3 regions of the Burkholderia sp. SR8 genome follow, and region 3 is predicted to be linked to each of the others. Evidence: predicted binding sites of a transcription regulator. Region 3 holds the regulator's gene; each other region holds the start of a gene.

Region 1 (5,164 bases), on a different contig from region 3:
CGGTGGACCGACAGGTCGTCGGCCTGGATCGCCGGCTTCTTGCCCGAGATCAGGTCGGCGAGCAGCTGGCCCGACCCGCACGACATCGTCCAGCCGAGCGTGCCGTGACCCGTGTTCAGGAACAGGTTCGACACCGGCGTGCGGCCGACGATCGGGGTGCCGTCCGGCGTCATCGGGCGCAAGCCCGTCCAGAACGTCGCCTTCGACGTGTCGCCGCCGCCCGGGAACAGGTCGTTCACGCACATTTCGAGCGTTTCGCGGCGCGCCGCGCGCAGGTTCTTGTCGAAACCGACGATCTCTGCCATGCCGCCGACGCGGATGCGCTGGTCGAAACGCGTGATCGCGATCTTGTACGTTTCGTCGAGCACCGTCGACACGGGCGCGGCTGCCTCGTTGACGATCGGTGCGGTGATCGAGTAGCCCTTCAGCGGATAGACGGGGATCTTCATCAGGTTCGCGATGAAGTTCGTCGAGTACGAGCCGAGCGCGACAACGTACGCATCCGCGCGCACCGTCTCGCTGCCGCACTGCACGCCGGCGATCCTGCCGCCGGCGATCGCGAGTGCGTCGATCGGCGTGTTGTAGCGGAACTTCACGCCGAGCGATTCGGCGAGCGCTGCAAGGCGCGTCGTGAACAGCTGGCAGTCGCCGGTTTCGTCGCCCGGCAGGCGCAGGCCGCCCGTCAGCTTGTGCGACACGGCGGCGAGAGCCGGTTCGGCGTGCTTGAGCTCGGCCGGCGACAGCAGTTCGAACGGCACGTTCGCTTCCTGCAGCACCGCGATGTCCTTCGCCGCGCCGTCGAGCTGCTGCTGCGTGCGGAACAGCTGCAGCGTGCCGCCCGTGCGGCCTTCGTACTGGATGCCGGTGTCCGCACGCAGCGCCTGCAGGCACTCGCGGCTGTATTCGGCGAGACGGACCATGCGGCCCTTGTTGACCGCATAGCGCTCGGCCGTGCAGTTGCGCAGCATCTGCCACATCCACTGAAGCTGGAAGCGCGTGCCGTCGAGGCGGATCGCGAGCGGCGCATGCTTCTCGAACATCCACTTGACGGCCTTCAGCGGCACGCCGGGCGCGGCCCACGGCGCCGCATAGCCGGGCGAAATCTGGCCCGCGTTCGCGAAGCTCGTCTCGAGGGCCGGGCCGGCCTCCCGGTCGATCACCGTGACTTCATGACCGGCGCGTGCGAGGTAATACGCGCTTGCCACGCCCACCACACCGCTGCCCAGAATGACGACTCGCATAGCTGCTCCAGATGGAAGGAATCAGGTCGAGGCCGGGCGCACTTGCGTCTCCGTGTAACCTCTAGCTGATCTAGTGTTTTGCGCTATGGTATTGTCGAATGTGTAGGTTTTGTTATCGTATTTTTCAGGTTTTCAGAAGAAACAAATGAGAACGCAACGTCAGCCAGTACGCTCCCTCGACAAGCTCGACCGGCGCATCCTGAAACTGCTCCAGGACGATGGCCGGATGGCGATGAAGGACCTCGCGGAACAGGTCGGGCTGACCGTCACGCCGTGCATCGAGCGCGTGCGGCGGATGGAGCGCGACGGGGTCATCACCGGCTACCACGCGCGCGTGGATCCGGGCCAGCTCGGCGCGGCGCTGCTTGTGTTCGTCGAGATCACGCTCGGCCACAAGGGCGGCAACATGTTCGAGCAGTTCCGCCGCGAAGTGATGAAGATCGACGAGGTGCTCGAATGCCATCTCGTGTCCGGCGATTTCGACTACCTGATCAAGGCGCGGATCGGCGAAATGGCCGACTATCGCAAGCTGCTCGGCGACATTCTGCTGCAGTTGCCCGGCGCGGTGCAGTCGAAAAGCTATGTCGTGATGGAAGAAATCAAGGAGACGCTGACGATTTCGGTCGGCGAGTGACCGTTGCCGCGGCCCGTTGCCGGGCTGTCAGCCGGACCCTTTATCTCGCCCTTGGCACGCTGCACCCAATACTGTATAAATGTACAGTATTGGGTGCAGGCGAATGGGTGAGCGCATGGACGGTCTGTCCGACAACGAATTTCCGATAGCGCCGCCCGCGCCCCGCAAGGGGCGCGGCGCGGTCGACAATCTGCAGGGGCGCTATGAAACGGCGCTGCGCGAAGCGGTCGACGACGGCTGGACGCGCGAATCGGACGACACCGATCTGCCTGCTCCGCTGCGCACGCAGGTGTTCGAGGAGCGCGCGAAGAGCATCCTGACGCACAACCAGTCGCCGGACATTCCGTTCAGCGTGTCGCTCAATCCGTATCGCGGTTGCGAGCACGGCTGCATCTACTGCTTTGCCCGGCCGACGCACAGCTACCTCGGCCTGTCGCCCGGGCTCGATTTCGAGAGCCGGATCTATGCGAAGGTCAACGCGGCCGAACTGCTCGAGCGCGAGATTTCGCGCAAGCGTTACGTGCCCGAGCCGATCGCGCTCGGCGTCAACACCGACGCATACCAGCCGGTCGAGCGCGATCTGCGCATCACGCGCAGCGTGATCCAGGTGATGCACGATCACGGGCTGCCGTTCGCCGCGATCACGAAATCCTCGCTGATCGAGCGCGATCTCGATCTGCTCGCGCCGATGGCCGAACGCGGGCAGGTGATGGCGGCGGTCACGATCACGACGCTCGACGCCGAGCTCGCGCGCACGCTCGAGCCGCGCGCGGCGACGCCGGCGCGCCGGCTGCGGACGATCCGCGCGCTGCGCGACGCGGGCGTGCCGGTCGGCGTGAGCATTGCGCCGATGATCCCGTTCGTCACCGAGCCCGACATGGAGCGCGTGCTGGAGGCATGTGCGGAAGCCGGCGCGACGCACGCGAGCTACATCATCCTGCGCTTGCCGTGGGAGGTCGCGCCGCTGTTCAAGAACTGGCTCGCCGCGCATTTTCCGGACCGCGCGGAGCGCGTGATGAACCGCGTGCGCGACATGCGCGGCGGGAAGGATTACGACTCGGATTTCTCGAAACGGATGAAGGGCGAAGGGATCTGGGCCGACCTGTTGCGGCAGCGCTTCCGTCAGGCCGTCAAGCGGCTCGGCTTGAACGAGCGCAGCAACGGCATTCTCGACATGTCGCGGTTTCGCGGCCCACCGGTGGCCGCCGCGGCAGCTCGGCGCCCGGTGGCGGGCGCAGCCGGCGCGAAGTCGCGCGACGACATGCAGCTGAGCCTGTTCTGACCGGCGCGCGGCGGCGCTTACTGCGAAATCTGCTTCGCCGCTTCGACCTGCGATTCGAAGTACGTCTGGAACGACAGTGCGAGCGCGGTCATCAGCAGGAACGCACCGATCAGCAGCGAGAAGATCACGATGAAGATCACCGTCCAGCCCGAGCGGCTCTGCTTGCCCGTCTCGGCATTGAACTGCGCATCCCATTTTTCGTCGGGGCGCAGCCCGTAGACGAGTGCGGCGAGGAACGCGGCCAGCAGCGAGATCGCGCCGGGCACGGCGAGCCACCAGCCAAGGCTGGCCGTGCGCTGGGTCGCCGCGAGCAGCAGAAAGCCCGGAATCCCGACGATCGTCGCGAGCAGGTGTGCCCAGCCGTACACGTCGCGAAAGCCGTACAGATAGAAGCGATGCGCGCCGAGCGAACCGAACAGGAATGCGAGGGCGGCGGTGAGCGTCTTGGAGCGGAAGCGGCGGGACGGTGCGGTGCTGCTGGACATGGGTGGCGGCGGATTATCGTTGGCATGGGCGCCGGCGGGTCGGCGCGGGCGCTCGGCCCGGCACGCATTCTACGATGCCCGGTCGGGGCCGGTCATCCGTCGCCTGCGTCAAGGTGCCGCATAGGTGACGCGGTAGATCGCACCTGCGTAGTCGTCGCTCACGAGGAGCGAGCCGTCCGGCAGCGGCAGTACGTCGGCCGGCCGTCCCCATACGGTGCCGTCCGCGCGCAGCCAGCCCGTGATGAACGGCGTCTGGCGTGCGTGACTGCCGTCGGCGGACACGACCGCGCGCATCACGCGGTAGCCGACCTTCGTGCTGCGGTTCCACGAACCATGCTCGGCAATGAAGACGTTGTTCCGATACGACGCCGGAAACATCGGTCCCGTATAGAAGCGCATGCCCAGTGCCGCGACGTGCGCGCCGAGCTTCAGCACGGGCGGCACATAGCGGCGGCACACGTCGGGGCTTCCGAATTCCGGGTCGGGCCGGTCGCCGCCATGACAGTAGGGAAAGCCGAAGTCGAGGCCCGCCCGCGGCGCGCGGTTCAGCTTGTCGTCGGGCACGTCGTCGCCCATCAGGTCGCGGCCGTTGTCGGTGAACCACAGTTCGCCCGAGTCGGGGTGCCACGCAAAGCCGACGGTATTGCGCACGCCGCGGGCAAATACCTCGCGTCCGCTGCCGTCGGCATTCATGCGCGCGATGATCGCGTAGCGGTTGCGATCGGCGAGGCACACGTTGCATGGCGCGCCGGTCGGCACGTAAAGCTTGCCGTCGGGGCCGAATGCGATGAATTTCCAGCCGTGATGGTGGTCGGTCGGCAGCGCGTCCGTGACGACCGCTGGCGCTGGCGGCTTCGCGAGCCGGTCGTCGATCTGGTCGAGGCGCAGGATGCGCGACACGGCGGAGATATAGAGCGCGCCGTCGCGGTATGCGACGCCGACCGGCATGTCGAGCCCCGATGCGATCACGTGGCGGGCTGTGATCCGGCCCTCGTGCATCGCAAACGCGTAGACGCGGCCTTCCCGCGAGCCGACGTACAGGATTCCGCGCGGCGACCACGCCATTTCGCGTGCGGCCGGCACCGCGTCGGTCAGCACGTCGACGTGGAACCCGGGCGGCACGACGAGCTCGCTCACCGGCGGCGCGGCGCCAGCGGCAGCCGACGCAACGCAGGCGACGAGGCCGGCCAGCATGCCCGCGAGGCGGTGCTGCGCACGGTGTGCCGGGGCGGCGCAAAATAGCGGCATGGCGGCGGGAGGCATCGGGAACACGACGATTGTATGCCCGGCGGACAGGGCGTCTGCGGAATTTTTGCGCGTAAGTGTTTGTTGTGGCTTTGGTTTCCGGCTATAATCGCACGTTTCAGTAGTTTCGAACCCGGTTTTCCCGAAGGATTTCATATGGTTATCATCCGTCTGGCTCGCGGCGGCTCGAAGAAGCGCCCGTTCTACAACATCGTCGCTACCGATTCGCGCAACCGTCGTGACGGCCGCTTCATCGAGCGCGTCGGCTTCTACAACC
Region 2 (5,164 bases), on a different contig from region 3:
AGGATGCTGTTTCATGTGGAAATGACCGTCCGTCTGCCGGCGGACATGGATCCGGTCAAGGCGGCCACGCTGAAGGCCGAAGAGAAGGCGATGTGCCAGCGGCTGATGAACGAAGGCGTCTGGCGGCATCTGTGGCGAATCGCGGGGCAGTACGCGAACGTCAGCATCTTCGACGTCGACAGCGTGCAGCAGCTGCACGACGTGTTGAGCCAGCTGCCGCTGTTTCCGTATATGGAGATGGAAGTGCAGGCGTTGTGCCGGCATCCGTCTTCGGTGCGGGACGACGATCGGTAAGCGGCGCTGAAGCGCGCGGCCCGCGCACGGCCGCGACACGCATGACACGGGCGGCCGGCGATGTTCTCGCCGGTCGCCCGTATCGTTTTGCAGTCCGGGCTTGCGGCGCCGCCCCGCATCACGCCGATGCAGCGGCGCTCACTGCTGCGCGGCCAGATGCGCGGCAAACCCGACCGTGCCCGGCGCGATTTCCGGCTTCAGCGTCAGCGCCGGAATCTCGTAGTCGCCCGCGTTCTGCCGCCGGAACGGAATCGGCTGCGCGGTCCACAGCGTGTCGAGACGCTTCGCGAGCGCCGCGCGCGTTTCGCCGAAGCGCGCGTCGTCCATCCGTCCGGTGCGATAGATCACGAACGGCGGCAGCACGTCGAACCCCGGGTAATACAGGATCCCGTGCTGGATCGGAAACAGCACGTCGTCGATCGGCCCGTTGATGCCGCGCGCGCTGTAGTGCGACTCCCATCCGCCCGTCGTGACGATCACCATCGCACGCTTGCCCGCGAGCGAACCTTCGCCGTAACGATCGCCCCAATGCCGGTCGGAATGCTCGCCGACGCCGTACGCGAAACCGTACGCATACACACGCTCGACCCAGCCCTTCATGATCGCCGGCATCGAGAACCACCACAGCGGAAACTGCAGGATCACCGCGTCGGCCCACTTCAATTTTTGCTGTTCGCGCGCGATGTCGTCGCGCTGCGTGCCCGTCTCGAACGCGCGCTTCGAATCGAGCGCGGGATCGAAGCGTGCGTCGGGCGCGCGGTCGGTCACGTCATCCGCATCGAATGCGGCCTTCCAGTTCATCGCATACAGATCGGTCACCTGCACCGCATGGCCGGCCGCTTCGAGATGCGCGACGGCGAAGTCCCGCAACGCGCCGTTCAGCGATCGCGGTTCGGGATGGGCATAGACGATCAGCACATTCATGTTCACTGCTCCGTGGATTCAACGACTGCAGGATGCCGTCATCACCGGTATATTGGAAATGAATTCCTGATATCCCAGGTATAGCCATGAACAATCTCAGACGACTGGATCTGAACCTGCTGGTCACGCTGGACGTGCTGCTCGCCGAGCACAACGTCACGCGCGCAGCCGAGAAACTGAACATGTCGCAGCCGTCGGTCAGCGTGCAGTTGCAGAAACTGCGCGACCTGTTCGGCGACCCGCTGCTGCTGCCGGGCCCGCGCGGGATGCGGCCGACCGCGCGTGCGGAAACGCTGCGCGAACCATTGCGCGACGCGCTGGAAGCGGTCGAGCGCGCGGTGCTGACGGCCACGCCGTTCGATCCGGCGACCGCGACGAACACGTGGCGCGTGACCGCGACCGACTACGGCGAATCGACGATCGTCCTGCCCGCGCTGAACGCGCTGCGCTCGGCCGCGCCCGCGACCCGGCTCGCCGTCGTCGAGCTGGTGCCGCCGCGCATCGAGCAGGATGCCGAGCGAAACGGCATCGATCTGGCGTTCCATACGACCGAGGGCTCGCCGGCAGGGATGCGGCGCCTGCCGCTGTTCGCCGAGCGCTACGTGCTGGTCGGCCGCGCCGGGCATCCGAAGCTGAAGCGGCGGCCGACGCTCGCGCAGTTCGGCGCGCTGGAGCACGTGATCGTGTCGCCCGACGGCGGCGGCTTTTTCGGCGTGACCGACGAAGCGCTCGCGCAAGCGGGCGCCACGCGGCGCGTCGTGCTGTCGGTTCCGCATTTCCTGTTCGTGATGTCGGCCATTGCCGGCACCGACCTGGTCGCGATGCTGCCGGAGCGGCTGGTGCGCGACACGCCCGCGCTGCGCGTCGTGGAAGCGCCGGTCGAGGTCCCCGGCTACGAAATGTCGATGCTGTGGCACGAACGCGTGCATCGCGACCCCGCGCATCGCTGGTTGCGGGAGACGATCGCCGCATCGGTGTGAATCGCCGCGCCGGCACGGACGGCCGCACGCGCGGGCGTGTCCGCAATCGTCAGAAAACCGTCACCGCACACACATATTCATTCGGCACTTGATACGGCGCCGAACACTGTATATATTTACAGTGCTTTTGCACCATTTGACCCGAATTCCGTCACCCATGACGGACGGACTTTTGTGAGGCGACCATGTTCCAGTCATCCGCATTCGATCCCGAGCAACCCGGCTTCAACCCCGTCCACTTCGAGCGCGCCGCGCAGCGCGCGGTGGTCGATCTGCAGCGTGTCGTCGGCGGCCCCGCGCAGCGCGCGCTCGGGCTGCGGCGCCGCACCCATCCGGCCGCCGTCCGCACGATGAGCTGGCAGGCGCTGCTGAACGTCGAGGAACTCGCGTTCTCGAATGCCGGCTTCCTGAGCCGCAACGATCCGACGGTCGTCGATGCGTTCATCCGCCTGCGCGACAGCCGGCTCGTCGCCGCGGACGTCGAGGAGCCGGTCGACTGGCGCCGCGACGACGACGACCTGCCGGCCGTCTACCTGATCGTCAAGGCAATGCTGGAAGCGGAAGAAGAAGAGCGCGCCGAAGCGGCGTGATGCGCACCGGCAAGTAGCGAGCGCCGTCTGCCGCGATCGCGTCGCCACGTTGCATGGCGACGCTGTCCGCATCCGTTCGTCGCTGTCGGCATGGAACGGATCCGGAATCGTCGGCGCGAGCATCACGTGCCATCGTGCGACGCACTGCGCCGCGCGACGCGAAGCAGCTGCCCGTTACAACCGCGCGGCCAGCCGCGAACCCTGGTCGATCGCCCGCTTCGCATCGAGTTCCGCGGCCAGCTCCGCGCCGCCGATCAGATGCACCGGGCGGCCGGCCGCCTGCAACGGCGCGAGCAGTGCACGCTGCGGCTCCTGCCCCGTGCACAGCACGATCGTGTCGGCCTCGATCAGCTCGTGATCGGTACGCTGCTCGCCGTACGACACGTGCAGCCCGCGCGCGTCGATCAATTCGTAATTCACGCCGCCGATCATCTTCACCTGCTTCATCTTCAGCGTCGCGCGGTGAATCCAGCCGGTCGTCTTGCCGAGCCCCTTGCCGAGCGGCGCGGCCTTGCGCTGCAGCAGCGTCACCTCGCGAGCGGGCGCCGCGACCTGCGCGCGCGTCACGCCGCCGCGCATCGCGGCCGGATCGGTCACGCCCCACTCCGCTTTCCATTCTTCGAGATCGAGCGTCGGCGACTCGCCGTCCTGCACCAGATATTCGGCGACATCGAAGCCGATCCCGCCCGCGCCGACCACCGCGACGCGCCGGCCGACCGGCCGCCGGCCGGCGAGCACGTCGATATAGCTGAGCACGTTCGGCCCGTCCTGACCGGGAATCTTCGGGTCGCGCGGCGCGACGCCGGTCGCGAGCACGATCTCGTCGTAGCCGCCCGCGATCAGGTCGCTCGCGTCGACGCGACGATTCAGGTGCAGGTTCACGCCTGTGAGCTCGACCTGCCGGCCGAAGTAACGCAGCGCTTCGTCGAACTCCTCCTTGCCCGGAATCCGCTTCGCCATGTTGAACTGGCCGCCGATCTCCGCTGCCGCGTCGAACAGGTCGACGTGGTGGCCGCGCTGCGCGAGCACGGTCGAGCACGCGAGCCCGGCCGGCCCCGCGCCGACCACCGCGATGCGTTTCGGCTGCTGCGCAGGGGCGTAGATCAGCTCGGTCTCGTGGCACGCGCGCGGGTTCAGCAGGCACGACGCGATCCGGTTCCTGAACGCGTGATCGAGGCACGCCTGGTTGCAGCCGATGCACGTGTTGATCTCGTCCGCACGGCCCTGCGCGGCCTTGACGACGAACTCGGCATCCGCGAGCAGCGGGCGCGCCATCGACACCATGTCCGCGCAGCCGTCCGCGAGAATCTGCTCGGCCACTTCGGGCCGGTTGATCCGGTTGGTCGTCACGAGCGGGATGCCGACCTCGCCCTTCATCTTCTTCGTGACCCATGCGAACGCGCCGCGCGGCACCGACGTCGCGATCGTCGGCACGCGCGCCTCGTGCCAGCCGATCCCCGTGTTGATGATGGTCGCGCCCGCGCGCTCGACGGCCTTCGCGAGCTGCACGGTCTCGCGCCAGTCGCTGCCGTCCGGAATCAGGTCGAGCATCGACAGCCGGTAGATCAGGATGAAGTCGCGGCCGACCGCCTCGCGCGTGCGCTCGACGATCTCGATCGGCAGCCGGATCCGGTTCTCGTACGAACCGCCCCACTGGTCGCTGCGCTTGTTCGTATGCATCGAGATGAACTGGTTGATCAGGTAGCCCTCGGAGCCCATGATCTCGACGCCGTCGTAACCGGCGTCGCGCGCGAGCTGCGCGCAGCGGACGAATGCGCGGATCTGCCGCTCGACACCGCGGGCGCTCAGTTCATGCGGCGCGAACGGCGAGATCGGCGACTTGATCTTCGACGGCGCGACCGCGAACGGGTGGTAGCCGTAGCGGCCGGTATGCAGGATCTGCAGCGCGATCTTGCCGTCGTCCGCGTGCACCGCGTCGGTGATCACGCGGTGCCGCCGCGCGCTGGCCGACGTCATCAGCGTGCCGCCGAACGGCTTGGTCCAGCCGGCCACGTTCGGCGCGAAGCCGCCGGTCACGATCAGGCCGACACCGCCACGCGCGCGTTCGGCGAAATAGTCGGCGAGCCGCGGCAGCGTCTTGCGGCTGTCCTCGAGGCCGGTGTGCATCGATCCCATCAGCACACGGTTCCTCAGCGTGGTGAAACCGAGGTCGAGCGGTGCGAGCAGGTGCGGAAAGGCGGTCGTCATGATCGTTCTGCGGTTAAGCGGTGGATGTGATCGTAGGCCGCGCGCCGCCTTGAACGTGAGGGGGCAAACAGCCATAATGCTTGTCATTTCCGGCCAAAAAGACATGACCTCCGCACCACGCAAGGACCACCTCGGGCTGCGCCGGCCGACGATTCCGGTCGCCTATAC
Region 3 (5,164 bases):
GACCGTGAAGTCGGGATCGAGGTTGTCGAACTGCGGGACGACGCCGACACGCCGGCGCGCATGCCGCGCACGTGACGGAACCGGTTCGCCGCATAGCGAAATGGCGCCGGCATCGGGGTACGCGAGGCCCAGCAGCATCTTCAGCGTCGTGGTCTTGCCGGCGCCGTTCGGCCCGAGCAGGCCGTAGCATTCGCCGGCCTGCACGTGGAAGGACAGGTCGTCGACGACGAGCTTGTCGCCATAGCGCTTTTCGACGTTCCGGAAATCGATCGGTGCAACGGACATGGCAGGTTGTCGTTGTAAGCGGGCGCGGGCGCATGTGGCGGCCGGCCGGGTCGGCATGGCGGCTTGCGAACGGATCGGCCGAATGCGTGTCACATGGGCATGACCGAGGCGATCGCGCGTCGACGGCACGAACGGGCCATTCTAGTGCATCGGCTGCGTCTCTTCAGGGCATGCCCGCGCGGCACGGTGCAGGCGCGCACGGATCGTGCACCGCATCATCGCCGACGCGCCCCGCGTGGCGAATCAGCGTTTTCCATCCCTTGCGTCCGGAATTGCGGCGCACCATGATGAGTGCATAGCGCACGTAGTCGCGATAGGGAGGTTTCATGGCTAGCTACAACAAGATTCTGCTGTGCTACGACGGCACGCTCGAAGGGCGCAAGGCATTGCGCTGCGGTGCGAATCTCGCGTTGGACCTGAAGGCGGAAACGCATTTGCTGTCGGTCGTCGACATGCGCTCGAGCATCGCGCAAAGCGCAGGGCTGCTGACCGATGTCGCATGCGGCCGCTTCGAGGAAACCGCACGCGAGATCCTGCAGGAAGGCGTGAACTGGCTGCGCGAGCGTGGCGTGCAGGCGGAAGGGCACTTCGCGTTCGGTTATCCGATCGACGAAATCGCGAATCTCGCGACGGAGATCAACGCCGATCTCGTCGTCGTCGGCCACCGCTGCCGCAGCGGGTTGTCGAGATGGTGGATGGGCTCGGGCAACACGCAGCTGCTCGACCGCGTGAACTGCAGCATTCTGGTCGCGTGTTCTTCGGCGGAAGAGCAAAAGGCCGAGATCGCGCGCGAACGCGAAGCGGCTACCGCGAGCGGCAAGTAACACGGCAAACGATGCGTTGATCGCGTGACCGACCGGCCGCGGTGTGCCCGCGGTTCACGCCGGTCTCGCGCTGTGCCGCGTTCGCGGCATCCATTCCGATCGCGGCACGCTCATGCGTGCAGATCGATCGCGGACAGCTTCCACGAGAACAGTCCGAAGCGGTGAAAGATCGCCGCATAACGCGTGCCGTCGGCGCTGCGCTGGTAGGTCACGACGAATTCATCGATATTCCGGTAGCCGGCGCTCGTTTGCTGCGGATGGCCCGCATCAACGAGGCTCGCCGGTGCGGGTGCTGCCGCAGACGCGGACGGCGCAGCGGTGCTGCCGGGTACGGGGGCGGGCGCGCTCGCTGCGGCACCCGGACCAGCGGGCGGCGCGGCCGGCGTTGGCGGTGCAGCCGGTGCGTTGCCCGGCGCGCCGCCTGACGGCGGCCCCGACCATTCGGGCGGCCGTTCGCCCGGATTGCCGCGCGGCGGGATCCCGCTCATCAGCGCCGCCACACCTTCCGGCGTCGCGTACGCATCGACCAGCGGGCCGATCAATGCGGAGCCGATCAGCGCGCCGATCACCGCGAACGGGTTGTCCTTCTTCACCGCATCGATCCGGCGCATCAATTCTTCCGTGACCTGCTGCTTCAGGCTGATGCGCAGCGACGGGAAATCGACATACTCACTGACTGCCTGCGCATCGCGCGCATCGACCGCCGCTTTCAGGCGGCCGAGCGCGACATACGGCGATGCGTATGCATAGCCGATCGCCGCCAGTATGGCGACGGCCAGCACGACGATCAGCAGGGGTTTGAGCCGCCACGCGCGGCCCGACGTTACAGTCACGATCCCTCCGGTGCGGACAGGTTCCGCAATCAGAGACCGCCGTGCGTGGCCGATCGTTCCTCGGCGATGCAGCGGTCGATCATCCGGCACACGGCATCGATCGTGCCCACCATGATCAGGCGCGAGCGGCCGTGATAGACCCGGACGGGCGCACGGCGCGCCGGTTCCGCGTGATTGAGGCCGGCGTTCAGCGAGACCCGCGCGAATGCGGGAAGCGCCGACGGCAGCAGCGACGCCTGCCGTTCAACTGCGACTTCTTGGCTCACCACGGGCGCCGCGGCGGACAGCGGCGCGCAGGGCGTGCGGCCGCGCAGGTGACGCAGGCGGCCGAATTGACGGAAAGGCAGCAGACGGGAAAGGCGTTCCATGGTGTTCTCCTCAGCGAGACCGATTGTCAGAGTTCGCCCGAGCGGATCAGCCCGACGGCGATGCCTTCCAGCGCGAATTCCGCGCTGCCGGCCTTGACGAAGATGTTTTCGTAATCCGGGTTCTCCGCGATCAGCTCGAGGCCGCCGGGACGGCGCATCAGGCGCTTGACCGTGACGTCGTCGCCCAGACGCGCAACGATGATCTGGCCGTCCTTCGCTTCGGTGCGCTTCTGCACCGCGAGGAGGTCGCCGTCGAGAATGCCGGCGTCGCGCATGGACAGCCCGCGCACCTTCAGCAGGTAGTCGGGCTTGCTCGTGAACAGCGCGGGATCGCATGCGTAATGCTGCGAGATGTGCTCCTGCGCGAGGATCGGGCTGCCGGCCGCGACCCGGCCGACGAGCGGCAGCGACAGTTGCATCAGGCCGGCATGCGGGAGCGTGAACTGGTGCGGGACGTCGTCGACGCCGAGCAGGCGGATGCCGCGCGACGCGCCGGCCGCCAGTTCGATCACGCCCTTGCGCGCCAGCGCACGCAGGTGTTCCTCGGCCGCGTTCGGCGAACTGAAGCCGAGCTCGGCCGCGATCTCGGCGCGCGTGGGCGGGAAACCGGAGCGCTCGATCGCGCGACGGATCAAGTCGAACACTTGCTGCTGACGGGCGGTGAGTTTGGTCATGGCTGAACTGTATGGATAGACAGTGAGCTGTATTTTTATACAGTACTTCGCGAATTTCAAGCGTTACTTGAGGTTCGACGCGATCGCGCCGGTTCCGGCGTCATTTCGCGACGTCCGGACGGCGGTTCGTCTGCCGCAACCGTCCGTCCAGTCTGCGTTAGCACTTTTGAGTATTAAAAAATGAAGAACGATTATTTTTAATCATGTAACCCGTTCGATAGACTGGCCCGACATCGCAATACCGACAACACTGGAGAACCAAGGATGGCGAAGCGCAATACGGGGCTGGTGGGCGGAGTGGGCCGCCTGATCGCAACACTCGCGCTGGGCGCGGCGGCGGCGCTCGGCGTCGCGACGCATGCGCAGGCCGATACGACGTTCCTGAACGTGTCGTACGACCCGACGCGCGAGCTGTATCAGGATTTCAACCAGGCGTTCGGCAAGGAGTGGAAGGCGAAGACGGGCGAGACGGTCAACTTCAAGCAGTCGCACGGCGGCTCGGGCGCGCAGGCGCGCTCGGTGCTCGACGGCCTGCAGGCCGACGTCGTCACGCTGGCGCTCGCGTACGACATCGATGCGCTCGCCAACAAGGGTCTCGTCAACAAGGACTGGCAAAAGCGCCTGCCCGACAACGCGTCGCCGTACACGTCGACGATCGTGTTCCTGGTGCGCAAGGGCAACCCGAAGGGGATCAAGGACTGGGACGACCTGACCAAGCCGGGCGTCTCGATCGTCACGCCGAATCCGAAGACCTCGGGCGGCGCGCGCTGGAACTATCTGGCGGCATGGGCGTACGCCGTGCACAAGCCCGGCGGCAACGAGCAGAGCGCAAAGGAATTCGTGACGAAGCTGTACAAGAACGCCGGCGTGCTCGATTCGGGCGCACGGGGTGCGACGACGAGCTTCGTGCAGCGCGGGATCGGCGACGTGCTGATCGCATGGGAAAACGAGGCGTTCCTGTCGATCAAGGAATTCGGCACCGACAAGTTCGAGATCGTCGTGCCGTCGGTGAGCATCCTGGCCGAGCCGCCGGTCGCGGTGGTCGACAAGGTGGTCGACAAGAAGGGCACGCGCAAGCTGGCCGAGGCGTACCTGAATTTCCTGTACAGCCCGCAGGGCCAGGAGATCGCGGCGCGCAACTACTACCGTCCGCGTTCGAAGAACGTGCCGGCGGAGCTGACGAAGCAGTTCCCGAAGCTGAAGCTGTACACGGTCGACGACACGTTCGGCGGCTGGACGAATGCGCAGAAGACGCATTTCGCGGACGGCGGCGTGTTCGATTCGATCTACAAGCCGCAGTAACGCACGCAGTCACACCATAACGACAGCGGCGCGCCACGACAGCGCGCCGCATCCCCGACGGGCCGCCGGCGCGAGAACACTCCGCGCCGGCGTTTGCGTCGGACCCATGAGCAGCATCGACCCAGCAAGAGCATCCGATGACGACGTACACCTTTCGCAAGCCGAGCGCGCTGCCCGGTTTCGGCGTGACGCTCGGCATCACGGTGGCCTATTTGAGCCTCGTGGTGCTGATCCCGCTCGCCGCCACGTTCCTGAAGACCGCGACGCTGTCGTGGGACCAGTTCGTCACGGCCGTCACGTCGCCGCGCGTGCTCGCGTCGTACCGGCTGACGTTCTCCGCCGCACTCGGCGGCGCCGTGATCAACGCCGTGTTCGGCTTTCTCGTCGCGTGGGTGCTCGTGCGCTACACGTTCCCGTTCAAGCGCCTCGTCGACGCGATCGTCGACCTGCCGTTCGCGCTGCCGACGTCGGTCGCGGGCATCTCGCTCGCCGCCGTCTATGCGACCAACGGCTGGGTCGGCCAGTATCTCGCGCCGTTCGGCATCAAGATCGCGTTCACGCCGGTCGGCGTGCTGGTCGCGCTGACCTTCATCGGGCTGCCGTTCGTCGTGCGCACCGTGCAGCCGGTGCTCGAGGATTTCGAGCGCGAGCAGGAAGAGGCCGCCGCGTGCCTCGGCGCATCGCGCTGGCTGACGTTCCGCCGCGTCGTGCTGCCGTCGGTGCTGCCGGCGCTGCTCACCGGCTTCGCGCTCGCGTTCGCGCGCGCGCTCGGCGAATACGGATCGGTGATCTTCATCGCCGGCAATGTGCCGATGAAATCCGAGATCACGTCGCTGCTGATCATCACGAAGCTCGAGCAGTACGACTACGCGGGCGCG

The links. The regulator LexA, encoded in region 3, represses DNA repair genes until DNA is damaged. The targets are predictions, from matches to a motif close to ACTGTATNNNNATACAGT.
Region 1: a site for LexA is predicted at 1,946-1,963, ahead of Q3A80_RS16820 (PA0069 family radical SAM protein). Genes of this name have one in related genera too.
Region 2: a site for LexA is predicted at 2,304-2,321, ahead of Q3A80_RS03825 (DUF2471 family protein). Genes of this name have one in related genera too.

The regions. Positions count from the first base shown of each region.
Region 1 is NZ_JAULUC010000012.1:103-5,266, forward strand. Features, by position in the region: gene Q3A80_RS16810 (D-amino acid dehydrogenase) at 1-1,241, opposite strand, end outside; gene Q3A80_RS16815 (Lrp/AsnC ligand binding domain-containing protein) at 1,387-1,875, shown strand; gene Q3A80_RS16820 (PA0069 family radical SAM protein) at 1,979-3,157, shown strand; gene Q3A80_RS16825 (NINE protein) at 3,175-3,642, opposite strand; gene Q3A80_RS16830 (PQQ-dependent sugar dehydrogenase) at 3,751-4,890, opposite strand; gene rpsP (30S ribosomal protein S16) at 5,044-5,164, shown strand, end outside.
Region 2 is NZ_JAULUC010000002.1:342,626-347,789, forward strand. Features, by position in the region: gene catC (muconolactone Delta-isomerase) at 4-294, shown strand; gene Q3A80_RS03815 (NAD(P)H-dependent oxidoreductase) at 433-1,218, opposite strand; gene Q3A80_RS03820 (LysR family transcriptional regulator) at 1,305-2,198, shown strand; gene Q3A80_RS03825 (DUF2471 family protein) at 2,384-2,788, shown strand; gene Q3A80_RS03830 (oxidoreductase) at 2,963-4,996, opposite strand; gene Q3A80_RS03835 (AraC family transcriptional regulator) at 5,073-5,164, shown strand, end outside.
Region 3 is NZ_JAULUC010000007.1:195,653-200,816, reverse strand. Features, by position in the region: gene nodI (nodulation factor ABC transporter ATP-binding protein NodI) at 1-285, opposite strand, end outside; gene Q3A80_RS11490 (hypothetical protein) at 449-613, opposite strand; gene Q3A80_RS11485 (universal stress protein) at 612-1,109, shown strand; gene Q3A80_RS11480 (DUF2939 domain-containing protein) at 1,220-1,942, opposite strand; gene Q3A80_RS11475 (hypothetical protein) at 1,972-2,310, opposite strand; gene lexA (transcriptional repressor LexA) at 2,337-2,984, opposite strand; gene Q3A80_RS11465 (sulfate ABC transporter substrate-binding protein) at 3,249-4,286, shown strand; gene cysT (sulfate ABC transporter permease subunit CysT) at 4,424-5,164, shown strand, end outside.